Regions from separate parts of the Streptomyces sp. NBC_00212 genome, predicted to be linked through region 3. Evidence: riboswitches for the same ligand, from Rfam matches in the RefSeq annotation. Region 3 holds a riboswitch; each other region holds the start of a gene.
The links. A riboswitch is a leader RNA that binds a small molecule or an ion and turns the genes downstream of it on or off. The one in region 3 is predicted to bind cobalamin.
Positions count from the first base shown of each region.

Region 1: it holds a riboswitch for cobalamin, as region 3 does, so the genes downstream of both, OHA17_RS28470 (HoxN/HupN/NixA family nickel/cobalt transporter) here and OHA17_RS02605 (CoA-acylating methylmalonate-semialdehyde dehydrogenase) in region 3, are expected to answer to the same signal.
Region 2: it holds a riboswitch for cobalamin, as region 3 does, so the genes downstream of both, metE (5-methyltetrahydropteroyltriglutamate--homocysteine S-methyltransferase) here and OHA17_RS02605 (CoA-acylating methylmalonate-semialdehyde dehydrogenase) in region 3, are expected to answer to the same signal.

Region 1 covers NZ_CP108115.1:6,237,155-6,246,652, reverse strand. Annotated here, with positions in the region: gene OHA17_RS28475 (ABC transporter ATP-binding protein) at 1-1,019, shown strand, start outside; gene OHA17_RS28470 (HoxN/HupN/NixA family nickel/cobalt transporter) at 1,071-2,183, opposite strand; cobalamin riboswitch at 2,212-2,410, opposite strand; gene OHA17_RS28465 (hypothetical protein) at 2,561-2,842, opposite strand; gene OHA17_RS28460 (arsenate reductase family protein) at 2,962-3,321, shown strand; gene OHA17_RS28455 (Gfo/Idh/MocA family protein) at 3,333-4,238, opposite strand; gene OHA17_RS28450 (hypothetical protein) at 4,417-5,838, shown strand; gene OHA17_RS28445 (ARPP-2 domain-containing protein) at 5,835-6,929, shown strand; gene glnII (glutamine synthetase) at 7,051-8,082, shown strand; gene OHA17_RS28435 (winged helix-turn-helix domain-containing protein) at 8,451-9,035, shown strand; gene OHA17_RS28430 (sensor histidine kinase) at 9,247-9,498, shown strand, end outside.
Region 2 covers NZ_CP108115.1:665,572-675,069, forward strand. Annotated here, with positions in the region: gene OHA17_RS03495 (hypothetical protein) at 117-329, shown strand; gene OHA17_RS03500 (FABP family protein) at 357-899, opposite strand; gene OHA17_RS03505 (S41 family peptidase) at 1,086-2,489, shown strand; cobalamin riboswitch at 2,581-2,801, shown strand; gene metE (5-methyltetrahydropteroyltriglutamate--homocysteine S-methyltransferase) at 2,952-5,273, shown strand; gene OHA17_RS03515 (hypothetical protein) at 5,318-5,842, opposite strand; gene OHA17_RS03520 (trypsin-like peptidase domain-containing protein) at 5,887-9,498, opposite strand, start outside.
Region 3 covers NZ_CP108115.1:481,232-490,729, reverse strand. Annotated here, with positions in the region: gene OHA17_RS02635 (3-hydroxybutyryl-CoA dehydrogenase) at 1-683, opposite strand, end outside; gene aceB (malate synthase A) at 680-2,272, opposite strand; gene aceA (isocitrate lyase) at 2,407-3,696, opposite strand; gene OHA17_RS02620 (short-chain fatty acyl-CoA regulator family protein) at 4,058-5,476, shown strand; partial or broken gene OHA17_RS02615 (short-chain fatty acyl-CoA regulator family protein) at 5,484-5,995, opposite strand; partial or broken gene OHA17_RS02610 (citrate/2-methylcitrate synthase) at 6,072-6,287, shown strand; cobalamin riboswitch at 6,317-6,503, shown strand; gene OHA17_RS02605 (CoA-acylating methylmalonate-semialdehyde dehydrogenase) at 6,727-8,226, shown strand; gene OHA17_RS02600 (acyl-CoA dehydrogenase family protein) at 8,231-9,379, shown strand; gene OHA17_RS02595 (enoyl-CoA hydratase/isomerase family protein) at 9,376-9,498, shown strand, end outside.

The sequences.
Region 1 (9,498 bases), 5.8 Mb from region 3:
TGGTGGGCGGGGTCGCGGCCGGGGTGGTGTGGGGCGCCCTCGCCTGGCTGCTCGGGTCGGGGCGGATGTCGGTGGCGTCCGCGGGCACCGCGGTGTTCGCGCTGCGCACGGTGGCCTCGTCGCTGCGCGGTGTCGTCGGGTACGGGACGCGGCTCTTCAGGACCGGGCTCTACCTCGACGACTGGGCCGAGTTCATCGAGGAGGCCGGCGGGCACCGGATGGCGCGCGGCAAAGTGGCGCCGCCCGCGCCGGAGGTCGTGCGGGCCGAGTCGTTGACGTACCGCTATCCCGGCAGCGAGCGGCCCGCCCTGGAGAAGGTGACGGTCGAGGTGCGCAAGGGCGAGGTGCTCGCGCTCGTCGGCGAGAACGGGTCCGGCAAGACCACCCTCAGCAAGCTGCTCACCGGGCTCTATCTGCCCAGCGAAGGGGCGGTGACGTGGGACGGGGTCGCGGTGGAGCGGTGCGATCCGCCGGCCCTGTGGCGGCAGACCGCGGTCGTGCCGCAGGACTTCGCGCACTGGCCGATGTCCGCGCGCGACAACATCACGCTGGGGCAGCCGCACGGGGGCGACGCGTCGGTACGCCGCGCGGCCGCCCACTCCGGCGCGGCGGAGGTCGTCGACGGGCTGCGCAGCGGGCTCGACACGCTGCTCGCGCGGGAGTGGTTCGGGGGTGTGGAGCTGTCCGGCGGGCAGTGGCAGCGGATCGCGATCGCGCGGGCCTTCCACCGTCCGGCCGGACTGCTGGTGATGGACGAGCCGACGAGCGCGCTCGACGAGCGCGCCGAGCACCGCATCTTCACCGGCCTGCGGACGGTCGCCCGCGACCGGGCGGTGGTCCTGGTGACCCACCGCCTCGCGAACGTCGCGGTCGCGGACCGCATCGTCGTCCTCGACCGGGGCCGGGTCATCCAGGAGGGCACCTTCGACCAACTCGTCGCCGCAGAAGGCCTGTTCAGGGAGTTGTGGACGCTGCAGAACGACCGGGCAGGAGTGCCGGGGCCGCGGGAGGGTGCGTGAACGGGCCCTCTCGGGCGGGGGCCGCACGGGGGTGCGCACAAGGGCAGCCCCTCACGCGCCCGAGCCCGCCGCCCATTTCTGCTCGACCTTGCCCAGCCGCCAGTACGCCAGCGCGGCCGCCCACACCACCACGAACAGGCCGACGATGACGAAGCCGACGTTGTCCAGGTCGAGGCCGGCGATCCAGCCGCTGACCGGGTCGGTGAGGTCGAGCTTCTCGTGCAGGACGCCGACCAGCTCGATGGTGCCGATGAAGAAGGCCACCGCGATCGACAGGCCGGTGATGGTGAGGTTGTAGTAGACCTTGCGGACCGGGTTCGAGAAGGCCCACTGATAGGCGAAGTTCATGAACGTGCCGTCGAGGGTGTCGAACAGGCTCATCCCGGCGGCGAACAGCAGCGGCAGGCACAGGATCGCGTACCAGGGCAGTCCGGCGGCGGCGCCCGTGCCGGCCATCACCATCAGGGTGACCTCGGTCGCGGTGTCGAAGCCGAGGCCGAAGAGGAAGCCGAGCGGGAACATCTGGCCGGGCCGCGAGATGGACTTGGTGAAGCGGCCCAGGATGCGGTTCATGAAGCCCCGCGAGTCCAGGTGCGCTTCGAGCTCCTTCTCGTCGTACGCACCCGCGCGCATTGCCCGGAACACCTTCAGGATGCCGAACAGGGCGACCAGGTTGAGCGCCGCAATGAGATAGAGGAAGGAACCGGAGGCCGTCGTTCCTACCACGCCCATCACCTGGTGGGTGGTGGAGTCCTCGTTCATCAGCGTGCCCGCGAGCTGGGCACCGCCCGCCACCAGCGCCGTGAGGACCACGACCACGCTGGAGTGGCCGAGCGCGAACCAGAAGCCCACGGACACCGGCCGCTTGCCGTCGGCCATCAGCTTGCGGGTGGTGTTGTCGATGGCCGCGATGTGGTCGGCGTCGAAGGCGTGCCGCATGCCGAGGGTGTACGCGGTGATGCCGAGGCCTATGCCGTACGTCTTGGTGCCGACCGCGTAGTGCTCGGGGGCCACGAGCAGGAACAGGACGCCGAAGGCGACGACATGGAGGGCGGCTATCACCGCGAGCAGGACGGCGGTGCGGACGGTGTCCTCGCGCCGCCAGTGGAAGGACGGCGCGGCGGGGGCGCCCGTCTCGGGGGACGTGCGAACGGGCAGGGTCATGCGGGTCACGCTCCAGCACCTCGTGGATCACTTCGTGAGATGCCGCGGCCGGTCTCCTGGCTGACGGGCGGGTGCCTTGGTCCCGGCCTTCCCGGGCAGGTGGATCCTGGCCAGTGGCGTCGCGAGGGGACGGCGGCTCCCCGGAACCCGGGGAACCCGATCACAGTGGCGAGGGCCGCTCCGGTTTCGCACCGGAATTCCCGAACACCACGGCGCCGTCACCCTAGACGCTGGGGAGTTGCCTGCCCAACCGCACCCCCGTGCGGGTATCGAAGATCACACGGGGCACGGGGGCTCGGCCCACCGGACGCCCCGGGGCGGACCCGGGTCACGTCTCCCGGCATCGCGGGGGCATGACCCGGGCCGTGGTGCGGGGCTCAGCGCCCGTCGTAGATCAGCGCGCGCACCATCCGGCAGGTCGTCTCCGACGGCGGGCGCACTCCGATGAGCGCGGCCACGGTGCGTATCTTGCGGTCGGGCGCCTGCTCCGGCCGGTACACCCCCGTGTCGAGCAGGGCGATGGCCAGGCGCATGGCCTTCAGACGCCGGTTGTGGGACTCGTACCACACGCGCGGACGCCCGGCGGGCAGCGGCACCTTGTGAAGAGGCTTGAGGGACAACTGTTTCGGGGCGTGCGAGGTGAGTACGGCAGCGGTCATGGGCATCCTCCTGGGCAGTCGGGAACCCTCACTTACTGACTCAATTTTACTGGGAGGCACTGACAATCGGCCCTGGCCAGCCGGGCTTTGGGGGGCGGATCGCGGGTAGCCTGGCGGCCATGGAGATCTGGATCAACCCGGCCTGTTCGAAGTGCCGCAGCGCGGTGGACCTGCTGGACGCGGAGGGCGCCGAGTACACGGTGCGCCGCTACCTCGAAGACGTGCCCTCGCCCGACGAGATCCGGGCCGTGCTCGACCGGCTCGGCCTCGAACCGTGGGACATCACGCGCACGCAGGAGGCCGCCGCGAAGGAGCTCGGCGTCAAGGACTGGCCGCGTGACGCGGACTCCCGCGAGCGCTGGGTTTCCGCGCTCGCCGAGCACCCCAAGCTGATCCAGCGGCCGATCATCACGGCGGACGACGGGACGGCGCTGGTGGCCCGGACCGACGAGGCCGTGCGCGACGCTCTGTCGCGGTAACGCGGGTCGGGCTAACCCCGGTCCAGCTGGGCCTCGGCGTCCGCCAGGAGCTCGGTCACCCGCGCCCCGAACCGTACGTCGCAAGGGTGTGGCACCCCAGTGCGGGCCGCTTCGAGGAGCGCGTCAAGCGCCGCGCCGAACGCGTCAAGCGCGCCGCCCCACCCCGGCATGACCGCCCGGCCCGCCTCACCCAGCACCGAGACCTCGACGCCCGCGGCCGCCGGGGGCGCCGTGAAGCTCAGGTCGGCGGTGCTGGAGGCGCCCGAGGCGTGACGCAGGATCAGGTGGGCGGTGTCGCCGGGGCCGGGTGCGGCCGTCAGCGCGGTCACCTCGCCGAGCACCCGGGTCAGCACGGCGAGCGCGTGCGGGCCGACGTCCCAGAGCGCGCCCTTCTCACCCCGCCAGGGCGAGGCGGCGTACGGGCCGCGCTCGGCGCCCGGAGTGAACAGCGACCCGTACCACTGGGCGCGGCCGCTGAACCAGCCGTCCACGGCGGCCTGTTGGGCCAGCCACGCGGCGGTCTCCTTCGCGAACCGCAGCGTGAAGAAGACGACGGAGGCGACCCGGGCTCGCTCGGCCGCGTCGGCCAGCTCGCGGGCGCCCGCCACGCTCGTCGCGACCGGCTTGTCCAGGAGCAGGTGGCAGCCCGCCCCGGCGGCCCGCATCGCCAGCGGCGCCTGGACGTCCGGCGGCAGCGCGAAGGCGACGGCGTCGCAGTCCGCGAACAGCGCGTCGGCGTCCTCGTACACCGCGACCCCGTGCTGCTCCGCGAGCGCGGCCGCTGCCTCGGGCCGCCGCCCCCACACACCTACGAAGTCGACGCCGGGGTGCGCGGCGAGCGCCGGGGCGTGCGTGGCGACGGCCCAGGGGCCGGTGCCGAGGAGGCCGATGCGGGTGGTGCCGGCGGTCTGGTTCATGGGGGTCAGTCTGCCGGGCACGAATTCCGGTGGCGGGGCGAGGGGGGTGGAATGTTACGTTTCCGGGGCCGGCCGCGGGACTCCGGCGCGACTTCCGGGACTTGCCTCTACAGCAAACATTTCGCTGCTCGCGCCCCCATTCCCCGGCCGGCTTCCACTTCACGCACGGGGGACCTCCATGGCTCAGGAGAGCTACGCCGACCTCGTGGCGGCCGAGGACGTACTGCTCTTCGTCAATGCCGCCGTCACCGCCACCGGGCAGCGCGAATTCCGCTCGGGCGCGGCCGAGCAGCGGCTCTCGCTCGACTTCCTCCACGCGTACGTGCGGGTCAACTACCGCAGGGTGTACGCCGCGGTGCTCGCCCTGGACATCAACGACCACAACGCGGCGCTGATCGTGCGCCACCTCCTGGAGAGCGCGGGCGAGGCGAGCGCCGAGGAGAAGCGCACCGAGGGGCAGCTGATCGCGGCCCGGCTCGCGGTGCTCCCGCCGCAGCGGGTGTACCGGCTGCTGCGCGCGCTGCGGGCGGCGAAGGTCAACAACCGGCGCACCCGCGCCATCTTCCGCGACTGGCTCGCGGCCCGCCCTGACCCGGCGTTCGACGCGGTGAAGTACCGCGGCGGCCTGAAGTCCGCGGCCCGGCACGCCCATCTCCCTTACGGTGGTGGGGAGTTGGGGGATTTCCTGTTCCGGCCCGGCCGCCGGCCCCGCTACGAGCACCCCCTGCTCGACGCCCACCGCCGCGCGCACTACGAGCAGGCCGCCCTGTACGAGCTGCCGTTCACCGTGGCCGAGGGGTTCGCGGCCCGGCACGGGGTGCCGCGCGAGGTGTTCCTGGAGCGGATCGCGCCCCGCACCACCCGCCTGGAGCGGCTGCGCATCCAGTCGCGGGCCGGGGCCGCGCCCGCCGACCTGGCCACCATGCCGCTGACCCGGCTCGCGCTGTACGTCCTCTCGCTCGGCCTCGACGAGCGGGCGCGGCGCCGGGCCGAGCTGACGGGCGCGCTGCGGGCCTCGGCGCTGCGCGCGGCCGGGCCGCACGCGGGCAGCTGGGGCCGCGTCTCGGCGGTGCTCGACGACAGCTACTCCTCCGGCGGCTCCGGCGAGAAGCGGCGCCGCCCGCTCGCGGTGGCCCTGGCCTGCCACTTCCTCCTGGCCGCGCTGGCCGGTGCGGGGGCGTACCGCGGCCGGTGGACCTCGGGCGGCACGGATCCGCTGCTGGTCCGGCCGTCCGGCGCGACCCCGCTCGGCTCGTGCGTCCTGGACGCGCTCGACGACTCCCCCGAGCGGCTCGTGATCGTCTCCGACGGCTGGGACAACGCGCCGCCGGGCCTGGCGGGCGAGGTGCTGCGGGTGTGGCGCACCCGGCTCGCCCCGGACCGCCGCACCCGTGTCGTCCACGTGAACCCCGTATACGACGCGGACGGCTTCGACGTGCGCCGCCTCGCCCCCTCGGTGCCCACGGCCGGCATCCGCGACGCCGAGGACCTGCCCGCCCTGGTGGAGATCGCCGAGTTCGCCGAGGGACGCACAGGCCTGGCCGAGCTGTACACGTATCTGGACCGCCGCACGGCCGACTTCACCGGGGGCAGCCGATGACCTCGCTCGATCTGACCGGGCTCAGCGCCGGGCCCGCCCAGGTGTGGGGCGGCATCCGGCTCGTGCCGTTGCTGCGCGCGGAGCCGGTGGCGGGGCTGCGGCTGAGCCGGGAGGTGTACCGGGACCCGGTGGGCGCGGACGTGCGCCTGAACGACACCACCCGCTACACCTCCTACATCCCGCACGGCTTCGTGGCCGACTGGTCGGGCGAGGGCCCTTCGGCCGCGTACGGCACGGCGCTGGGCGACGCGCCGGCGAGCCGGCTGCCGCTGCACCGGATGGCGAAGCGGCGGCCCGGCGACCGGCTGCGCTTCCTGCCGCTGCACCTGGCCCTTGAGGGCTATCTGGCGCTGCACTTCGGCGGCCCCTGCGTGCAGTGGGACACCTGGTCGCGCCAGGCGCTGCGCGGCGGGCTCTCGCCGCGCGTGGAGAGCGCCTACCTCGGCGCGGACGTGCCCCAGCTCGCCGACGCACTGCGGGTGTTCGAGATCCACCCGGGCCAGTGCGGTGTCCTCGTGTACGCGGCGGACGCGCTCGGTGCCGCCTTCGCGGTGCCGCACCCGGACGACTACCGGGCGCTGCACGCCACCCTGCTCCAGGACCTGTTCGGCGAGCTGATCCACCAGTACGCGCAGTACGGGCGCCCGGTCGCCGAGTTCACCGCCCGCGTCGACGAACGGCACGTGCGCACCCTCGCGGACCTGCGCGCGGCGGCCCGCGCTCAGGAGCGGGCCTGGCGCGAGGCGCACGACACGGTCATGGCCGCCGAGCTGTACGACACCTCGTACGCCTTCAGCCGGGTGTACCGGATGGGCGGCTTCGACCTGTGGCGCTTCCTGCCGCCGTTCCACCGGGGCGGCGCCGCCCAGCACATCGGCGAGGCGATCACCGACCGCAAGGGCAGGGTGGCGTATCTGAAGACGTTCCGGCTCTCCGAGAACCAGGTGCGGCGCGGTCATCTGCTCCAGAGCCTGGCCGCCCACGACTGGGACCCGGTACGAACCGCCGAGGCGCTGGGCACCGTACCGGAGGAACTGACGAGGCGGATCCGCAATGCGGGCTTCGCGGCACTGCTGCGGCACCCCAGGTAACACCGGGTTCACAAACGGGCAACGGACGGGAAATGCCGGGGTGTGAGGCTGCCGGGCAGACAGCAACGCCGCAGCGTGGCAGCGCGCAGGCACCCCGCAGCTCCCGCAAAGGATGGCTTCCGTGACGTACAAGGCCGAGTACATCTGGATCGACGGCACCGAGCCGACCGCCAAGCTCCGTTCCAAGACGAAGATCATGGCCGGTTCGCCCGTCGCCGTCGCCGAGCTGCCCATCTGGGGCTTCGACGGGTCCAGCACCAACCAGGCCGAGGGCCACGCCTCGGACCGCGTCCTGAAGCCGGTCTTCTCCTGCCCGGACCCGATCCGCGGCGGCGAGAACGTCCTCGTGCTGTGCGAGGTCCTGAACATCGACGGCACCCCGCACGAGTCCAACACGCGTGCCCTGCTGCGTCCGCTCGCCGAGCGGTTCGCGGGGCAGGAGCCGATCTTCGGCATCGAGCAGGAGTACACCTTCTTCGACGGCGACCGCCCGCTCGGCTTCCCCGTCGGCGGCTTCCCGGCCGCGCAGGGCGGCTACTACTGCGGCGTCGGCGCGGACGAGATCTTCGGCCGCGAAATCGTCGAGAAGCACCTCGACCACTGCCTCGCCGCGGGCCTCGGCATCTCCGGCATCAACGCCGAAGTGATGCCAGGACAGTGGGAGTTCCAGGTCGGCCCGCTCGCCCCGCTGGAGGTCTCCGACCAGCTGTGGATCGCCCGCTGGCTGCTCTACCGCACCGCCGAGGACTTCAACGTCTCCGCCACCCTCGACCCCAAGCCGGTCAAGGGCGACTGGAACGGCGCGGGCGCGCACACCAACTTCTCGACGAAGGCCATGCGCGAGGGCTACGACGCGATCATCACCGCGTGCGAGGCGCTCGGCGAGGGCTCCAAGCCCATGGACCACGTCAAGAACTACGGCGCCGGCATCGACGACCGCCTGACCGGCCTGCACGAGACCGCCCCGTGGGACCAGTACAAGTACGGCGTCTCCGACCGCGGCGCCTCGGTGCGCATCCCGTGGCAGGTCGAGGTGGACCAGAAGGGCTACATCGAGGACCGCCGCCCCAACGCCAACGTCGACCCGTACGTGGTGACCCGCCTCATCGTCGACACCTGCTGCACCGGCCTGGAGAAGGCCGGCCAGGTCTGAGCCGTCCACCCCGGTTCTGAAGGGCGTCTGCCGCTGGTGCGGCGGGCGCCCTTCGGGGTTCCGCCGTGGAGGGGTGGATTCCGGTCACGCTCCGCCAAGGATCCGTATCAGTCCGTGGGAGGGGCTGCTGCACCGGGCGGATCGTCTGGTTGAATGGGGACATGGCCAGCATCCAGAACCCCGTGACAGGTCGCAGCGACCTTGAGCCGTTCTGGCCGTCCCGTCAGGACCACGACTTCGACCGGGTGTGTTGCCGCGCGACGAACGCGCCGGCCCTCTAACGCCTCGATCCACTCCAGGCCTTCGGCCCGCGCGCAACGACGTACGTCTCCTGCCGACGACTCTCCGCGCGAAAGAGCTGACCCCTCATGGCGAACACCCGTACCCTCCCCTCCGCCGACGCCCACACCCCCCTGCCGCTCGGCCGGCACCGACTGCGGGCCGTGGACCGCGACGAGGTGGCCCGTCCTGCCCCGTCCCAGGTCATCGACTTCCTTCCGCCGGGCGCCACTTGGCTGCCAGCCCCCCAGCACACCCTGCCCGCGCTGCCGGGCCAGCCGCCGATGGTCGGCTATCTGGTGCTCGTCCCGGCCGACCAGCAGCCCGCGCTGCTCGCCGCGGCGCCCGAGCCCCTGACGCCGGTCCCGGTCGGGTCCGCCTCCTTCGGCGGGGACGCGCTCGTGCGGATCGACACCGTGCGGCGCACCGCCGAGGTGGACGGGGCCATGCTCGACCTCACCTACCTCGAATTCGAGCTGCTGGCCCACCTGGTGGCGCACCCGCACCGGGTGCACACCCGCGACCAGCTCGTCACCACGGTCTGGGGCTACGGCCACGTCGGCGACGGCCGCACGGTCGACGTCCATGTCGCCCGGCTGCGCCGCAAGCTGGGCGCGGAGCATCGCGGGGCGATCCAGACGGTGCGGCGCGTGGGGTACAAGTACGCGCCCTGACAAGGGAGTTGGAGGGCGGGGCGTCGACCGGCGCCCCGCCCTTTTGTGTCCGGCGTCCCCGTCTCCCTTCGTACGGTGCCTCGCCGGTCGGGCGAAGCGCGAGGTCGGGGGTGTTGCCGGCAACACCCCGGAAGCGGGGGCGGAGCCCAGTGACCGGCGGCGGTCGGCCCGGCGACACTGGAGGCCGGGTACTAGGGAGACGGGGACGCACATGAACGCCGCCAAAGCACGGGACGCGCTGCTCGCGGGGGTTCGGGGCTTCGCGTTGAGCCTCGTTTCGATCGTCGGGTCGATCCTGCTGTTCACGCTCAGCGTCGTCTCCATCGCCCTCATACCCATCGGCATCGGCGTGCTGACCACCCCGCTGGTCATCGGGCGGGTGCGGGCCCACGCGAACTTCCGGCGCGAGCTGGCCGCCCGCTGGAGCGGGGTGCGGATCCCGTCGGCGTACCGGCCGTTGCCG
Region 2 (9,498 bases), 180 kb from region 3:
CCAAGTCGAGCAGGAAGCGCTGGGACGCCGGGGTCCACAGGTGAGCCCGGTGGCGCCGGGCGGGAATCCGGCGCGGGCGGCACCACAAGGACCCGGCCCCGGGCTCCTACGGCTACATGGCCGGGGACTACCACCTGGAGACCGGCCCGTACCAGACCTGCCCGGCCGTCTCGCTGGCCAAGTCCGGTACGAAGGTCTGGTACCACTGCTACGTGACCAACGCCCACGGCAACAAGTGGACGTACGTCCGCGTCGAGGGCTCCAGCACCGCGGGCTGGATGTCGAACGACAACATCACCCGCCAGCACGGCGCTTCGACCCCCTGTTAGCCCATCGGCTTCTTCGAAGGTGAGGGCTCAGCCCCTGCGGCGCAGGACCGCCGACAGGTGGTGTTGCAGGGGCTGGCCGACCGCCGCGAGGTCATGGGTGAACGTCAGCGTGTCGTCGTCGGTCAGCTCGTAGCGGCGGCGGGTCGCATTGACCTCCTTCGCGGTGGGCGTGAGGGCCACGTCGTTGGTGGAGAGGTCGACCGTCTTGCCGTCAGCGGCGCCGACCGCGATCTCCGCGATGCCGGTGGGCTGGGTGATCAGGGCCTCCACCCGCCCGTCGGCCTGGAGCCGCCACCAGCCGCTCTCGCGCGCCGAGGGACGCAGGGGCGCGCCGTCCTCGTCGAGCAGCCAGGCCCGGGCCTCGTACCGCAGGAAGGGCCGGCCGTCGTGGCTGAAGGTGACCTCCTGCGCGTACGCGAAGTCCCCGGTGATCGTCGGATATCCGCCCTCGCCCCGGCCGAACCAGGTGCCCAGCAGGCCGGTCACGGGCGCGAGCAGGGCGTGCGGGGCAGGCGCCTCGTCGGGCCGGTGGCCGTCGGGGTAGGGGTAGTCCGGTGCGGGGTCGAACACGATGTGCGCTCCTGAGGTCGGGGCCGATGCCAGACGGAAGCCTAGGGGGTCGATCCTCCGCAGGTCCCGCTCCACCGCCCGTCGCTCCTGCTCAGGTAGGGCCTGGTCGGCCCGTGTGGTGGATGTCGGGCCAAGGGCCCGGCGCTATCGTCGAGTGCGGTCGGCGAGCGACGGGGAAGGGCTCACATGGTGCGCGTACGGACGGTCGCCCGAGCGGCGGCGATCGGGATGGCTCTGGCATTGACCGTCGGCGCGGCCGGGGCGGCGCCCGCCGCCGGGCCGGGGGCCCTCGACGGGGTGTGGCGCATGGACGGCTACGGCACTGTGGTGACGATCGCGAGCGGGAAGCTCACGACGTACGACACCACCCGCGTCAGCTGCCTGCCGGGTGCCGTCACGGCCGAGCAGGTCGGCAGTCCGGGCCCGGGCGGAGCGACCCGCTTCGGCGAGGGCTCGGTCGGTTCGATGACCCTCACGCCGGAGGGGCGGGGGCACGCGGTCCTCGCGCCGGACGACGCGGCCGGCGTACGTCATCTGGAACGGCTGCCCGCGCTGCCGCAACCGTGCGGGAAGCCCGCCGAGGAGGGGCCGCTCGCCGTGTTCGACCGGTTCTGGGCCACCTTCGCGGAGAACTACCCCTTCTTCGCCGCCAAGGGCATCGACTGGCGGGCAGCCAGGGACCGATACCGCCCGCTCGTCACACCGACCACCACCGACGCGCGCCTCCAGCAGATCCTCACCGACATGATCCGCCCGCTGAACGACGCCCACACGGGCCTCGTCCACGGGGGCAGGACCGTCTACTTCGGTCTGCGGCCCGGCACCAGGGTGCCGACGCCGAACCTGCGAGCGCGCGCGGCAGACGCCGTCACCCACCAACTCGTCGCCCCGGCACGGACGTTCGCCCAGGGCAAGCTCGTGGTGGGTCAACTGCCGCACCACATTGGCTACTTGAGGATCGATTCCTTCGACGGGTACGTCGACGGGGACGACTTCCAGCGACAAGTCGCCGAACTCGACCGCGCTCTGGACGCGTTGCTCACGCCCGGTGCCGCCGCAGGATCCGATCCACTGGGCGGCCTCGTGATCGACGTTCGGCTCAACGGAGGCGGCTCCGACGCGCTCGGCCTGCGGATCGCCTCGCGGCTCACCGACCGCGCGTACACGGCGTACCGCAAGGTGGCCCGCAACGACCCCGACGACCCGGTCCGCTTCACCCGCCCCCAGCCGATCGTGGTGCACCCCGCCACGGCCCCGCGCTGGACCGGGCCGGTCGCCCTGCTCACGAGCGGCAGTTCCGTCAGCGCGGCGGAGACGTTCACGCAGGCACTGATGGGCCGTGACCCCGAGGTGACGCGGATCGGCGAGAACACCCAGGGCGTCTTCTCGGACGTCATGTTCCGCCCCCTGTCGAAGGACTGGGCGGTCATCCTGCCCAACGAGAAGTACCTCGATCAGGACGGCCGCTCCTTCGACGGCCCGGGCATCCCGCCCCGGTTGCGCACCCCCGTCTTCACCGAGGACGACCTCAGCCACGGGCGGGACTCGGCACTGACGCTGGCCCGCCGGGTGCTCTCCCGCGGCAATTGAAGCCCTCCCCGTTGCCGTGGTGGGGCGCCGCGTGCCGCAGCTCACCGTCCGGTATACGGAAACGTGGTTTCCGGGTCGCCGGTCGAGCGCATAGGGTGCGAACGCAGCTGGTTCGCCCCGTCCGCCAGGCGGGATGCGTCGTAAGAGGGAACCCGGTGGGAATCCGGGACTGCCCCGCAGCGGTGAGCGGGAACGACCGCCGTCATACGCACTGGGCCCGGCCGGGCCTGGGAAGCGACGGCCAGTAGATGCCTCAAAGAGCACGAGGCGTGCCCGCGAGTCCGAAGACCTGCCACTGCCCGTGTGCGACCGTTCGCGCACGGAGATCCCGGTGACCTCGTGGGCGGGTCGGCGTACGCACCAGCGGCAGCGGCACACACCGCGGCCCCGGTCCGTCGTCCCTTCGCGCCTTCGTCCCGTTCCGGGGTCCGCTCCACCGAAGAGCTCGCGAAGGAGAGTCTCGTGACGACCAAGCCCGCAACCGCGGCAGCACACGCCACCGTGTACGGCTACCCCCGCCAAGGCCCCAACCGGGAACTCAAGAAGGCGATCGAGGGCTACTGGAAGGGCCGTGTCGGCGCGCCCGAACTCCGGCGCACCGCCGCCGAACTGCGGGCGGCCACCTGGCGGCAGCTCGCCGAGGCGGGCGTCCACGAGGTGCCGACCGGTGACTTCTCGTACTACGACCACGTCCTGGACACCAGCGTCATGGTGGGGGCCGTCCCCGACCGCCACCGCGAGGCCGTCGCGGCCGACGCCCTGGACGGCTACTTCGCCATGGCGCGCGGCACCCAGGACGTGGCGCCGCTGGAAATGACCAAGTGGTTCGACACCAACTACCATTATTTGGTACCGGAGTTGGGGCCGGACACCGTCTTCGGCGCCGACTCCTCCAAGCAGGTCGGTGAGCTGACTGAGGCCCTCGCGCTCGGGCTCGCCGCGCGTCCCGTGCTCGTGGGACCGGTGACCTACCTGCTGCTCGCCAAGCCCGCGCCCGGCGTGGCCGCCGACTTCGAACCGCTGACCCTGCTCGACCGACTGCTCCCGGTGTACGCGCGGGTGCTGGCCGATCTGCGGGCGGCCGGAGCCCAGTGGGTGCAGCTGGACGAGCCCGCGCTCGTCCAGGACCGCACTCCCGCCGAACTGAACGCCGTCGCCCGCGCCTACCGCGAGCTCGGCTCACTCACCGACCGCCCGAAGCTCCTGGTCGCCTCCTACTTCGACCGGCTCGGCGAGGCCCTGCCGGTCCTCGCCAAGGCGCCGGTCGACGGGCTCGCCCTGGACTTCACCGGTCCCGCGGCCGCCAACCTCGACGAGCTCGCCGCGGTCGGCGGCCTGCCCGGCAAGCGGCTCGTCGCCGGGGTCGTGGACGGGCGCAACGTGTGGATCAACGACCTGGAGAAGTCGCTCACCACGCTGGCCACGCTGCTCGGTCTCGCCGATCGTGTGGACGTGGCCGCCTCCTGCTCGCTGCTGCACGTCCCGCTGGACGCGGCCGCCGAACGCGGCATCGAGCCGCAGATCGCGCGCTGGCTCGCCTTCGCCCGCCAGAAGACGGCCGAGGTCGTGACACTGGCCCGCGGCCTGTCCGGCGGCACCGGCGCGATCACGGCCGAACTGGCCGCGAACCGGGCCGACTTGGCCTCCCGCGCCGGTTCGGCCATCACCCGCGATCCGGCCGTACGCGCCCGGACCTCCGCCGTCACCGAGGCAGACGCCCGGCGTACCCAGCCGTACTCCGAACGGTCCGCCGCCCAGCGCGCCCACCTGCGCCTGCCGCCGCTGCCCACGACGACGATCGGCTCGTTCCCGCAGACCGGCGAACTCCGCACCGCCCGCGCCGACTTGCGGGCCGGGCGGATCGGCACGGCCGCGTACGAGGAGCGCATCGAGGCCGAGATCCGCGAGGTGGTCTCCTTCCAGGAGAAGACCGGCATCGACGTCCTGGTGCACGGCGAGCCCGAACGCAACGACATGGTCCAGTACTTCGCCGAGCAGCTCACCGGGTACCTCGCCACCCAGCACGGCTGGGTCCAGTCGTACGGCACCCGCTATGTGCGCCCGCCGGTCCTGGCCGGCGACATCTCCCGCCCCGAGCCGATGACGGTCCGCTGGACGACGTACGCCCAGTCGCTCACCGACCGCCCGGTCAAGGGCATGCTCACCGGGCCCGTCACCATGCTCGCCTGGTCCTTCGTGCGCGACGACCAGCCGCTCGCCGACACCGCCCGCCAGGTCGCCCTCGCTCTGCGTGACGAGGTCAACGACCTTGAGACATACGGCAGTTCGGTCATTCAGGTCGACGAGCCGGCGCTGCGCGAGACCCTGCCGCTGCGAGCTGCCGACCATCGTGCGTACCTGGCCTGGGCCACGGAGGCGTTCCGGCTGACGACCAGCGGGGTGCGGCCGGACACCCAGATCCACACCCACATGTGCTACGCCGAGTTCGGGGAGATCCTCGCCGCCATCGACGATCTGGACGCGGATGTGATCAGCCTGGAGGCGGCCCGCTCCCACATGCAGGTCGCGGACGAGCTGGCCGCGGCGGGCTATCCGCGCGAGGTCGGTCCGGGGGTCTACGACATCCACTCCCCCCGCGTCCCGTCCCAGGACGAGACCGCACACCTCATCACCCGGGCCCTGCGCTCCGTACCGGCCGAACGGCTGTGGATCAACCCCGACTGCGGCCTGAAGACCCGCGGTTGGGCCGAGGTCCGCCCGGCCCTTGAACGCATGACGGCTGCCGCGCGCGAGGCCCGGCGGCAGTTGCCCGACGCGCACTGAGGAAGGGGCGGGGGCACCGGATCGTCGGTGCCCCCGCCACCGTCTCAGTAGCACACGTGGCTCGGGGCGTCGGGGCCACAGTAGTTGGTGCCCGCGGTGGCGATGCTGTCGGTGCCGGGGTTCAGTGTCATGGTGAGCGGTCCGGGCTTGAGCCAGCCGAGATCGTTGGATTCGGCGACGCTCCCGGTGGCCGCGGTTCCGTCGACGCCGGTGAGCCGCCCTGTGGCGTGCCCCCCGTCGGTGATCTGGCCATTGACCACTGTGTCGCACGGCGGGGCGGCCTGATCGCAGGTGACGTACAGGCGCTTGCCGATCTCGAACGAACCGTCGGCATTCACCTGGAGCCAGTTGCCGTGGCCGATCCAGTGGCCGACGAACGAGGACACGTCGACCGGCTTCGCCGGGGGCGCTGTAGTGGCGGACGGCCGGGTGGGAGCCGGATCGGCCGAGGCGTGGGGGTGTCCGCTGCTGCCCGAGCAGGCGGTCGTCAGGACGAACGCCGTCACCGCCCCAAGGATGAGGCCGAAGCGTCGGGACAGGGCGGAGTTGCGGGGCGGAAGCGGGACCACGGGGGACTCCTTCGCGGGTGGGGGTGTGAGCGCGCCGGGAGGCGCTATCGCGGTGGGCGGCACGGCGCGGCGTAGTCGGTCTCCTGCACGTACTGCTGCCACTGGGAGCTGCTGATCGGATCGCCCGTGGCGGAACAGAGCCGTTGGACGAGGCGTTCGGGGTCGGTGTCCCGGATCGCGATCGCCCCCGGGGCCCCCTCGCTGAGGACGAGTCGGCCGCCGCCAGGGAGCGGGTCGGTGAGGGCGAGTCTGTTCCCGAGGTCGTTCGTCATCGGGGCGAAGTCGGCGGTCGCCGCGGGACGGCCGGAGGCGGATACGTCCCAGAGGTGGATCCCGCCGGTGTCGTCAAGGCCGGCCAGGGCCGTCCCGTCCGGGCTGAAGCGCAGGGCCCGCAGCGGGCCGGCGGTGGGGGGTGCGGTGCCCAGCGGCTTCGGTGCGCCGAGCTGTCCGACGTCCCACACGGTGAGGACGCCGTCGATGCCGGACGTGGCGAGCAGGGCCCGGCGAGGTGACAGCGCGGTCGCGGTGACCGAGCCGATGCGGGTCATCGCCGGGGTCGCGGGCTTCGGGTGGGCCGGATCGCTGAGATCCCAGAGCGCGCTACGGAAGTCGCTGGTGTCCAGGGTGGCGCCTTCGCTGCCGGACAGCACCCTGCCGTCCGGCCCGAAGCTCCAGCTCACGACGCCCCGGCCGTTGCTGGGCAGGGTGGCCAGCAGGGACGGGTGGGCCCGATCAGCCACGCCGAGGAGGCGCAGCCGGCCGTCGGAAGCGAAGTCGGCGGTGAGCATCCGGCCGTCGGGGCTGAAGTCCAGGGTGGTCGGCTCGTTGGAGTCGTCCTGCCTCAGCTGGACCGAGCCGAGTTCGGTCGGCCGCCGGGGGTCGGTGAGGTCCCAGAGCGACACGCCGCCGCTCGCGCCGACCGCGAGCACCCGGCCGCTGATCGCCACGCCGGCTCCCCCACCCGTCAGGTGGGCGGTGAGCCGTGGCTCCTGAGGGGTGCTGAGGTCCCAGATCTCGACCCGGTCCGCCGAACTCGTGGCGAGCAGCCGACCGTCCGGAGCCAGTGCGATGCCCGGCGTCCCGATGGACCGGGCGGGTTCGGGGACGGTGGCCAGGGCCGGGCGCGCCTGTCCGCCGCGCACGTCCCAGAGTTCGACCTCGTCGCCGGGTGCCCGAATGGCGTGATGTGCCTGGTCCAACGTGGCCAGAGTTCGCCCGTCGGCGGTGAAGGCCAGGGCGGCGCTGCCGCCGTTCAGGGCGGGCCGCGCCACCGGGTGCGCCGGGTCGGAGACGTCCCACAGCAGGGTGCCGGCCGGTTCGGGGGCAGGCACCGTGGCCGCGAGTGTCTTCCCGTCCGGGCTGAACGCCACCGCGGTCAGGGGGCCTCGTTCTCCGGGAAGAACAACCGGCGAGGGCGGGCTGTGCGGGTCGGTGATGTCCCACAGGTGTACGGCGCCGTCGTCGCCGGTGGCCGAGAGGGCGTGCCCGGCCGGGGCGAACGCGACCGCGCGTGCCGGTGCCGACAGGGTCAACCGCGTGAGGAGTCGCGGGTGTTCGGGGTCCTTGAGATCCCACAGCCGCACACCGTGATCCAGGCCCGCCCCGGCCACCTCAAGCCCGTCGGAGCTGACGGCCAGGCCCGCGACCTGTGCGGTGCTGCCGTCGAGCGGCGGGAGGTTCCGCGGGTGCGCGGGGTCGGTGAGCTGCCAGCTCCGGACGCTCCGGTCCCGGCCCGCCGCGGCCAGCACCTGGCCGCCCAGGGCCAGGGCACGGACCGGACCTTGCCCAGCGACGAGGTCGGCGAGCCGCCGGGGGTGGGCCGGTTGCGCCGTGTCCCACAGCTGTACGGTCCCGTTGCCCGAGCCGATCGCGAGGAGACGCCCGTCGGCGGCGAGCGCGACGGCCGTGGCGGCACCGTCCACCGTCAGGGCGGCCTCGTCGGCATGACCGGCGAGGCTCCACAGCCGAACCGTCCTGCCCTGGGCAAGGGCGAGCAGTCCCCCGCCCGAGCTCACGGCGGTGACGCCGGGCGCGGTGATGGTGCCGGGCAGCGGCAGGCCTGCCGACAGGGCGTCGATGGTGTCCCGGGTCGGCGCCAACTGGTATGCGGCGATGCGCAGTTGCTTGGCGAGGCCTGGTTGGGAGGCATCCAGCACGGCAGCCTCGGTGTCGAGCCGGTGCGAGAGGTTGGTGCGCCGGTTGGCGGCGCTGTCGCGGTGCTGCTGTACCGCGACGACAGCGGCGAGCGAGGCGGCGATCAGCGCCAGGCAGAGAGCCACGTACCGGATGGTGCGCCGCCGCCGGTCGCGGGCGCGCAGGTGTTGGCTGTGCTGTACGAACTCCGCTTCCTCGGCGGGGATTTCCGGTGCCCGGGTGCCGAGCCACCGCTGTGCCTCGTCGATCCGGCGCTGGTCGAGGGTGAGTTCGGACGGGCGGCCCTGCTCCTGCCAGGTCCGCAGAGTGCGTCGGAGCTCCTCCTGCCAGCGGCGGAAGTCACGGTTGTGCTCGATCCAGTCACGGAGCCGAGGCCAGCTCTCCACCAGGGCCTGGTGGGCGAGTTCGGCGGTGTCGAGGCCCGTCGGGCGGCGGGTCACGACGACGAGCCGGGTGCTGGCCAGGCGGTGGATCAGCGACCAGTCGCGTTCGGAGAACTGGTCTCGGTCGGCGACCCTGCGCAGGTCGGGGCCGCGTTCCCCGGCGTCCAACCGCTCACCAGGGCGGACCAGTTGAATGAAGATGCGTTCCAGTGCCTCGTGCTCGGTGTCGTCCGCCCACTCCCACAGGGTGCGCTCCGCGTTGCCGACCAGTGCGCCTTGCACCCCGCCGAGCTCCTGGTAGGCCCTGGTGGTGAGGAACCCACGCTCCTGCCGCGCCCACAGCTGGCTGAGGGTGTACTCCAGCATCGGCAGCGCGGCCGCACCGCTCGGGGTGTCGCGTACCAGCTGCTCGACCAGACCGTCGGCGAACCGGATGCCGGGGTGCCCCTCCAGCGGGCGCGCGATGGTCTCGCGCAGCTGCTCGCGCGTCATCGGCGGCACCACGACATGGGTCGTCTCCCAAGCCGCCCGCAGCACGGGGAGCCGCTCGACGTGCGGCAGGAAATCGATGCGGGTGACGACCACCGCCTGGGCCGGCCGGCTGCCGTCGGCGCGGCGCGAGGTCAGGGCGCCCATCATCGTGTCGAGCCGACGAGCCGTTTCCGGCGCGTCCACCAGCAGCGTCTCGAACTGGTCGGCCACCAGCAGGAGTCTGCGCCTCCCGCCGTGGCGGGCCAGGGTCTGTTCGAGCGCGGTGCGCAGCCCGCCCTCGTCCCGGAGCTGACGGGACAGGGCGGACCACCGGTCGTGCCAGTCCGCCTTGCGCGTGTCCTCGTCACCGGCGGACGCCAGTGCCCAGGCCAGCAGTTCCTCGGCGGTCAGCCGCAACCCGTGCGGCACCCGGGCGACGAGGTAGGTGCCGGGGTCGGCCCGGGCCAGCAGACCGGCACCGATCAGCGAGGACTTGCCGACACCGGAGGCACCGAACACCGGCAGTACCGGAACCTGTTGCTCGGCGACCAGTTCGAGCAGCCGGCGCGTCTCGTTGGCGCGCCCGTGGAACACCGCACCGTCCTGCTCGGTGAACGGCCACAGTTCGCGGAACGGACTGCCGCTGAT
Region 3 (9,498 bases):
TGGGCGCAGCCCAGCTCCATGCCCGCGTCCACGTCCGCGGGGGTGGCGAAGCCGGACTCCGTCATCCTGATCGCCGACAGGAGGTATGGGACGAGGAGTGCGTTGACGACGAAGCCGGCCCGGTCCTGCGAGCGGACGACCGTCTTGCCCAGGGTGCGCGTGGCGAAGTCCTCCACGGCCGCCACGGTCCCCGGCGTCGTGTGCAGCGAGGAGACGATCTCGACCAGCGGCAGCACGGGGACGGGGTTGAAGAAGTGCAGCCCGAGGACGCGGTCGGCACGCCGGGTGGCCATGCCCAGACGCATGACCGGGATCGAGGACGTGTTGGTGGCGAGGATCGCCTCACGGTCCTCGACGATCTTGTCCAGGCCGGCGAAGATCTCGGTCTTGGCTTCGGTGTTCTCGACGACGGCTTCGATGACGAGCTGGCGGTCGGCCAGGTCGTCGAGGCTGCCGGTGAAGACCATGCGGGCCAGTGCGTCCTCGGCGGAGGTGCGGTCCAACTTGCCTCGCTGGACGGCCCGTTCGAGCGAGACGGCGATCCGTTCGCGGGCGGCGCGGGCGGCGGTCGAGTCGGCCTCGCACACCACCGTGTCCAGACCGGCGCGGGCACACACTTCGGCGATTCCGGCGCCCATCCGGCCGCCGCCCACCACTCCGATCCGGCTGATGGCTGAGGTCATGACTGTCCTTCCGTGCGCTGCACGAGGTGGCGGGCGTAGGCGTCGGTGGTGAAGAAGTCCGGCAACTCCTTCGCCAGGGTGGTCCGTTCGAAGAGCGCGCGGACCTGATCGACGGCGGCCCAGGGGTACTCTGCGCCCAGCGCGGCGAGTTCGTCCTCCAGGAGGTCGAGCACCGTCGAGCGTTCGACCGCCCGGTGCCGCAGCCACTGCCAGATCTGGCCCCGGGCGATCTCGGCCGTGGCGGCGTCCTCCATCAGGCCGTCGATGGCGACGGCACCCTGACCGCGCAGCCAGGCGTCGAAGTAGCGCAGAGCGACGGCGATGTTGGTCCGGATGCCCTCCGGCGAGGGCGGCGCGCTGGTGCGGCGCACCGACACGAGCTGAGCCGCCGTCACCTCGACGTCGTCACGGGTGCGTTCGAGCTGGTGCGGACGGGTGCCGAGCACCCCGTCGAAGACCTCGCGACAGACCGGGACGAGGGCGGGGTGGGCGACCCAGGAGCCGTCGAAGCCGTCCTCGGCCTCACGTTCCTTGTCGAGCCGCACCTTGGCCAGGGCCGCCTGATGGGCGGCCGCGTCCTTGCTGGGCACTTGGGCGGCCATGCCGCCAATGGCGTGGGCACCCCGCTTGTGGCAGGTGCGCACCAGGAGTTCGGTGTAGGCCCGCATGAAGGGGGCCGTCATGGTGACCTTCGCCCGGTCGGGCAGCAGGAAGTCGGTGCGGTGGCCGAAGGTCTTGAGGAGGCTGAACAGGTAGTTCCAGCGCCCGGCGTTCAGGCCGGAGCTGTGCTCGCGCAGCTCGTAGAGGATCTCCTCCATGGCGACGGCCGCCGTGATGGTCTCGATCAGGACGGTGGCCCGGACCGTGCCCCGGGGAATGCCGAGCAGGTCCTGGGCGAAGACGAAGATGTCGTTCCACAGCCGCGCCTCGTCACGGCTCTCCAGCTTCGGCAGATAGAAGTACGGGCCGTGTCCGGCGTCGATCTGCCGCTGGGCGCAGTGGAAGAAGTAGAGCCCGAAGTCGACGAGCGAGGCGGGTGCGGGGCGGCCGCCGAACTCCAGGTGCTCCTCGGGCAGGTGCCAGCCGCGGGGGCGCACCACGATCGTCGCGGTCTGCTCGCCGAGGCGGTACTGCTTGCCTTGCGGGTTCGTGAAGTCGATCCGGCGCTCGATCGCGTCAAGGAGGTTGAGCTGGCCGCCGATGACGTTGTCCCAGGTGGGTGAGGTGGCGTCCTCGAAGTCCGCCATCCACACCCGCGCACCGGAGTTGAGGGCGTTGACCGCCATGCCGCGCTCCGGCGGACCGGTGATCTCCACACGGCGGTCGGTCAGACCGGGCGCCGGGGGAGCCACCTGCCACGACGCGTCCGAGCGGATGCCCGCGGTCGCGATGGAGAAGTCGAACGGGGAGCCGGAGGCCAGCCGGGACGCCACCCGCTTGCGTTCCCGCAGGATATGCAGACGGCGGTCGCCGAACTCGTCGACGAGGCGGCCGACGAACTCCAGGGCCTCAGGGGTGAGGATCTCGTCGTGCCGGTGTCCCGGGGCGCCGAGGACCCGGGCACGGCTGGTCGGGGCGGAGATGGACATGCGGGTCTCCTCAGCGGGAGGGGCGGGGGCCGGACGGAGACGGTTGTCGGCCCCCGCCTGGACACGGGGACGGCTGATCGCGTTGGAACGTGAGGCACGAGGAGCGCGGCCCTGGGGCCGGGCCCGACGGCGTTCTAGTGGAACTGCTCTTCCTCGGTGGAGCCGGTCAGTGCCGTGGTCGAGGATGCCGGGTTGATGGCGGTCGAGACCTGGTCGAAGTAGCCGGTGCCGACCTCGCGCTGGTGCTTCACCGCGGTGAATCCGTGCTCCTGCGCCGCGAACTCCCGCTCCTGGAGGTCGACATACGCGGTCATGCCGTGCTCGGCGTAACCGCGGGCCAGGTCGAACATGCCGTGGTTGAGGGAGTGGAAGCCGGCCAGGGTGATGAACTGGAAGCGGTAGCCCATGGAGGCCAGCTCGCGCTGGAACTTGGCGATCTGGTCGTCGTCCAGGGACGCCTTCCAGTTGAACGACGGCGAGCAGTTGTAGGCCAGCATCTGGTCCGGGTGCTCGGCGTGGATGGCCTCGGCGAACTCGCGGGCCTGGGCCAGGTCCGGGGTGCCGGTCTCGACCCAGATCAGGTCCGCGTACGGGGCGTACGCCAGGCCGCGTGCGATGACCGGAGCCATGCCGTTCCGCACCCGGTAGAAGCCTTCCGCCGTGCGCTCGCCGGTGACGAACCGGGCGTCGCGCTCGTCCACGTCGCTGGTGAGGAGGTTGGCGGCGAGGGCGTCGGTGCGGGCCACGATGAGGGTGGGGACGTCGGCGATGTCGGCGGCCAGGCGAGCCGCGTTCAGGGTGCGGATGTGCTGGGAGGTGGGGACGAGCACCTTGCCGCCGAGGTGGCCGCACTTCTTCTCGGAGGCGAGCTGGTCCTCGTAGTGGATGCCCGCCGCACCGGCCGCGATCATCGCCTTGGTGAGCTCGAACGCGTTGAGCGGGCCGCCGAAGCCGGCCTCGGCGTCGGCGACGATCGGGGCCAGCCAGTCGGTCGTGTCGGTGCCGCCCTCGGCCGTGGCGATCTGATCGGCGCGCAGCAGCGCGTTGTTGATCCGGCGCACCACCTGGGGAACCGAGTTGGCCGGGTACAGGCTCTGGTCGGGGTAGGTGTGCCCGGCCTGGTTGGCATCGGCGGCGACCTGCCAGCCGGAGAGGTAGATCGCCTGGAGACCGGCCTTCACCTGCTGGACGGCCTGCCCGCCGGTCAGCGCGCCAAGGGCGTGGATGTAGTCCAGCTCGTGGAGCTGGCGCCACAGCCGCTCGGCGCCGCGCCGGGCGAGCGTGGCCTCCTCGCGGACGCTGCCGGAGAGCCGGACCACGTCCTCGGCGCTGTAGGTGCGCTCGATGCCCTTCCACCGCGGATCGGTCGCCCACCGCTGAGCCAGCTCCGCCGCCGCTGCCGTCGTCTTCTCTGCCTGTGCCATGACCGTCTCCCGAGAATCGTGAACTGTGCGAATGCATGGCACCGGGTGCCGTGGAGCTTTGAGGGTGCGGCCCGCCGGTCCTCTGGGTCGGCAATCCGAGCAATGGTGCAGAGCCGGACGGAAGGGCCGGGATCTCCGACATCAGGGCATGAATCGCACCCCGGTTCCGCTCTGCCCGACGGAGTCCGGCGGGCCGCGGTACGACTCTGGCATCGGCACTCAGTGCCAGCAACCAGGGAAAGATGCCAACTTCTGCGAATCTTCGTCCCGTGATTTGCCAACTCTGTTAAGTCCGCGAAGCTCGCCCGCGCGGCTACGATCGCGAGCAGTGCCGACGATCGTGACCACACGGGAGCCACGGGTGAGCAAGACGTACGCGGGAGCGCGGCTGCGCCGGCTGCGCGAGGAACGCCGCATGAGCCAGGCCGAACTGGCCCGCACCCTCGCCATCTCGCCGAGCTATCTGAACCAGATGGAACACGACTCAAGGCCCCTGACCGTGCCCGTACTACTCCGCCTTACCGAGGCGTTCGGCGTCGACCCGGGCTTCTTCTCCGAGCGCGACACCAGCCGTCTCGTCGCCGACCTGCGCGACGCCCTCACCGGTGAGGTCTCCGCCGGCCGGGTGTCCGCCTCCGACCTCTCGGACCTGGCCTCCCGCATGCCCGCCGTGGCGACCGTCCTGGTGGACCTCGGCCGACGCAACCAACACCTGACCGAGCAGCTCGCCGAAGTCGCGGAGGGCCGGGGGCCGGGCGCGGTGGCACAGCCGCGTTCCCCGCACGAGGAGATCCGCGAGTTCTTCTACCGGCGCCAGAACTACCTGCACGACCTGGACCTCGCCGCGGAAGACCTCGCCGCCGAGATCGGCGTACGCCCCGGCGAGGTGGTGCGCGCGCTGTCCGCGCGCCTCGCCGAACGCCACGGGGTGCGCCTGGCCACGGACTCCGACCGGCTCCTGCACCACTACGATCCCGGCGCCCGGGTCCTGCACCTGTCCAGCCGGCTGCGCCCGGGCCAGCAGGCGTTCCGGATGGCCACCCAGCTCGCGCTCCTCGAACACGCGGAGGGGATGTCCGCCCTCGCTTCGGAGGACTTCGACCAGGATTCCGCGGCCTGGCCGCTGGCCCGGATCGGCATCGCCAACTACTTCGCCGCCGCGCTGATCCTGCCCTACCGCCGCTTCCACGCGGCCGCCGAGGAGTCCCGCTACGACATCGAGCGGCTGACCGACCACTTCGGACTCGGCTACGAGACGATCTGCCACCGCCTCAGCACGCTCCAGCGCACCCGGCTGCGCGGGGTGCCCTTCTCGTTCGTGCGCGTCGACCGGGCGGGCAACATGTCCAAGCGTCAGTCCGCCACCGCCTTCCACTTCTCGCGGGCCGGCGGCACCTGCCCGCTGTGGAACGTGTACGAGGCGTTCGCCGCGCCCGGCCGCATCCACGTCCAGGTCGCCGCCATGCCGGACGGCCAGCGCTATCTGTGGACCGCCCGCGCGATCTCCCGGCACCGGGGCGGCTGGGGCGAGCCGGGCAAGACCTTCGCCATCGGCCTCGGCTGCGAGATCCGGCACGCCGCACGGCTGGTCTACTCCGACGGCCTCGACCTCGACAACACCTCCGCCGCCGTCCCCATCGGCATGGGCTGCCGCCTCTGCGAACGCACGGACTGCCCTCAGCGGGCCGTACCGCCGTTGGACCGCCGGTTGGCCGTCGACGAGAACAGCAGCACTTTCGTCCCCTACCCGGTGGCCGGGGAGCAGTCCGCCATCGGCTGATGGCCCGTCAGGAGTAGCCCGAAGTCTCCACCGGATACGGCACGTACGTACGCCGGTCAGGTTCGACGGCCAGCCGCCCGCCGGCCGGGGGCCGGGCCCGCTGGGCGCAGTCGCGGCGTCCGCAGATGAGGCAGCCGAGCCCGATCGGGGTCGCCGCCCGGGGGTAGTCCAGGGCGACGCCCTCCGCTCGTAGACCAAGCGGTGCGCGTGGCGCAGTTCGCAGCCCAGGGCGATGGCGAACTCGGCGCGCGGCGACGATGCCCGGCCCCGCTCCGGGTGACGGTCCGCGCGACCCGGAAGTAGCGCTTCCCGTCGGGCATTTCGGCGACCTGGGTGAGGATGCGGCCGGGGAGGAGAACGCCGCGTACGCCATCCACAGCGGGCAGGTGTCAGTCCAGCCGCGTCGACAAGGCGGTCCAGGAGCGGCCCATGCTCCAACAGGGCGATTTGTGCGGCGAGTTGGAAGGCTCGCTGACCCTCCGTCAGCCACGGCGACAGGAACAGCAGGCGGGGCTCGTGACCAACTCCCTTACGTACCGCAGCTACCCGGTCCAGGACCTCGCCGCCCGGTGCTCGTTCGAGGAGGTCGCGTTTCTGCCGCAAGGGCATCCGCCCCAACATCGATTACCCGGCCGGACTCGCGTACCACCTCATGGGTTCCGGCATCCCGACGTTCACCCCGATCTTCGTGATGAGCCGCATCACCGGATGAGCCGCCCGCATCACCGAGCAACCGGCCCACAACGCACTCATCCGCCCGCTGGGCTCCTACACCGGACCCGGCCGGCGGACCGTGTCCACTGCGCAATGAGTGAGGGACGGGGTGGACTTACTAGGACGTCCAACTATATGTTCGTGGGTAAGCCCGCGGTGCAGGGAAGCCGGTGTGAATCCGGCGCGGTCCCGCCACTGTGACCGGGGAGTGTGTCGCCGAGCAGTACGCCACTGACGTGCCAGCACGTCGGGAAGGCGGGCGACGCGCGCTGATCCGGGAGTCAGGATACCGGCCGTGGGGTGTTCCGTGTTGTCCACGAGGATGGAGAAGACACGCATGGCACCGGTACGTGACCACGGCCCTGGTGATCCGGCGGAGTACCCGAAGTGCGCGGCTGTGGCCGCGCGTTCGTAACTCGCCGAAGGCATTCGTCCTTCGCTGTCCCGCGCCTTGTCCAGCGGTGCGCACCCCGATCGGTGCCGCGCCGCCGCCAAGCCGCGCCTCCTCGGAGCCCACCTGACGAGAGCAGGTTTCCATGGTCCGTGAACTCACCCACTTCATCGGCGGAAAGCACACCTCCGGAACCTCCGGCGGCTACGCCGACGTGTACGACCCCAACACCGGCGCGGTGCAGGCCAGGGTCCCCCTCGCGGGACGCGCCGACACCGAGGCGGCGATCGCCGACGCCGCGGAGGCGCAGGTCGCATGGGGCCAGTGGAACCCGCAGCGACGCGCCCGCGTCATGCTGCGATTCCTCCAACTCGTCGAAGGTGAACGGGAGTCACTGGCCCGGCTGCTCTCGTCCGAGCACGGAAAGACCGTCGCCGACGCGCACGGCGACATCCAACGCGGCCTGGAAGTCGTCGAGTTCGCGGCCGGGATCCCGCATCTGCTCAAGGGAGAGTTCACCGACAACGCGGGCACCGGCATCGACGTGCACTCGCTGCGCAGCCCGCTCGGCGTCGTCGCCGGCATCACCCCGTTCAACTTCCCGGCGATGATCCCGCTGTGGAAGGCCGCACCCGCCCTGGCCTGCGGCAACGCCTTCATCCTCAAGCCGTCCGAGCGCGACCCGTCCGTACCGCTGCGCCTGGCCGAGCTCTTCCTTGAGGCCGGTCTGCCGCCGGGCGTCCTGAACGTCGTCAACGGCGGCAAGGAAGCCGTCGACACCCTCCTCGAAGACCCGCGGGTCCAAGCCCTCGGCTTCGTCGGGTCCACCCCGATCGCCGCGCACATCTACGCGACCGCCGCCGCCCACGGCAAGCGCGCCCAGTGCTTCGGCGGCGCCAAGAACCACATGATCGTGATGCCGGACGCCGACCTCGACCAGGCCGTGGACGCGCTCATCGGCGCGGGCTACGGCTCGGCGGGGGAGCGCTGCATGGCGATCTCGGTCGCCGTACCGGTCGGCGAGGAGACCGCCGACGCCCTGGTCGAGCGGCTCAAGGACTGCATCGCCACCCTGCGCATCGGCCGCTCCGACGACCCGGACGCCGACTTCGGCCCGCTGGTGAGCCGCGACGCCCTTGACCGGGTCAACCGCTATGTCGACATCGGCGTCACCGAAGGCGCCCAACTCGTCGTGGACGGACGCGGGTTCACCCTGCCCGGGAGCGAGTCCGGCTTCTTCGCCGGAGCCTCGCTCTTCGACCGGGTCTCGCCGAACATGCGGATCTACCGCGAGGAGATCTTCGGCCCGGTGCTGTGCGTGGTCCGCGCCGCCGACTACGAGGAGGCCCTGCGGCTGCCCAGTGAGCACCCGTACGGCAACGGCGTCGCCCTCTTCACCCGCGACGGCGACACCGCCCGCGACTTCACCCGCCGGGTCAACACCGGCATGGTCGGCGTCAACGTGCCCATCCCGGTCCCGGTGGCTTACCACACCTTCGGCGGCTGGAAGCGCTCCGGCTTCGGCGACCTGAACCAGCACGGCCCGGACGCCGTCCGCTTCTACACCCGCACCAAGACCGTCACCTCGCGCTGGCCCTCCGGGGTCAAGGAAGGCGCGAGCTTCACCATCCCGACGATGGGGTGACCGCGTGACCACGACCCTGCTCACCAAGGACCAGCTCGCCCTGGCCGAGGTCACCCTCGACTTCGCCCAGGATCAGCTCGCCCCGCACGCCATCACCTGGGACCAGGACAAACACTTCCCCGTCGACGTGCTGCGCCGCGCAGCCGGCCTCGGCCTCGCCGGGATCTACGTACGCGAGGAATCCGGCGGTTCCGGGCTCAGCCGCGCCGACGGAGTACTCGTCCTTGAGGTCCTCGCCACCGGCTGCCCCTCCATCGCCGGCTACCTCTCCATCCACAACATGGTCGCCTGGATGATCGACCAGTACGGCGACCAGGGCCAGCGCGACCGCTGGCTGCCCGGCCTCTGCGCCGCCGAGACCCTCGGCAGCTACTGCCTCACCGAACCCGGCGCCGGATCGGACGCGGCGGCCCTGCGCACCCGCGCCGAACGCGACGGCGACCACTACGTGCTGACCGGAGTGAAGCAGTTCATCTCCGGCGCCGGATCCTCCGGCGTGTACATCGTCATGGCCCGCACCGGCGGCGACGGCCCCGGCGGCGTCTCCGCCTTCGTCGTCGAACGCGGCGACCCGGGGCTCTCCTTCGGTCCCGACGAACGGAAGATGGGCTGGAACGCGCAGCCCACCCGCCAGGTGGTCCTCGACGGGGTCCGCATCCCCGCCGACCGCCGGCTGGGCGCCGAGGGCGAGGGCTTCCGCATCGCCATGAACGGCCTCAACGGCGGCCGCCTGGGCATCGCGGCCTGCTCCCTGGGCGGCGCCCAGAGCGCCCTGGACCGCAGCCTCGCCCACCTCGCCGACCGCGAGGCGTTCGGGGCCCGGCTGCTCGACGCGCAGGCGCTCCAGTTCCGGCTCGCCGACATGGCGACCGAACTCACCGCCGCCCGCGCCCTGGTCCGTACGGCCGCCGAAGCGCTGGACCGCGGCGACCCGCAGGCGGCCCAACTCTGCGCCATGGCCAAGCGCTTCGCCACCGACACCGGCTACACCGTCGCCGACCGCGCCCTCCAACTGCACGGCGGATACGGCTACTTGAGCGAGTACGGCATCGAGAAGATCGTCCGCGATCTCCGGGTGCACCAGATCCTGGAAGGAACCAACGAGATCATGCGCGTCATCGTCGCCCGCGGGCTCACGGAGACCCTGCGATGAGCACCGACGAGGTCCTCCTGCGCACGGAAGGCCACGCCGGGTACGTGACCCTGAACCGGCCCAAGGCACTCAACGCACTCAGCCATGCGATGGTGCGCCGCATCGACGAAGCCCTGACG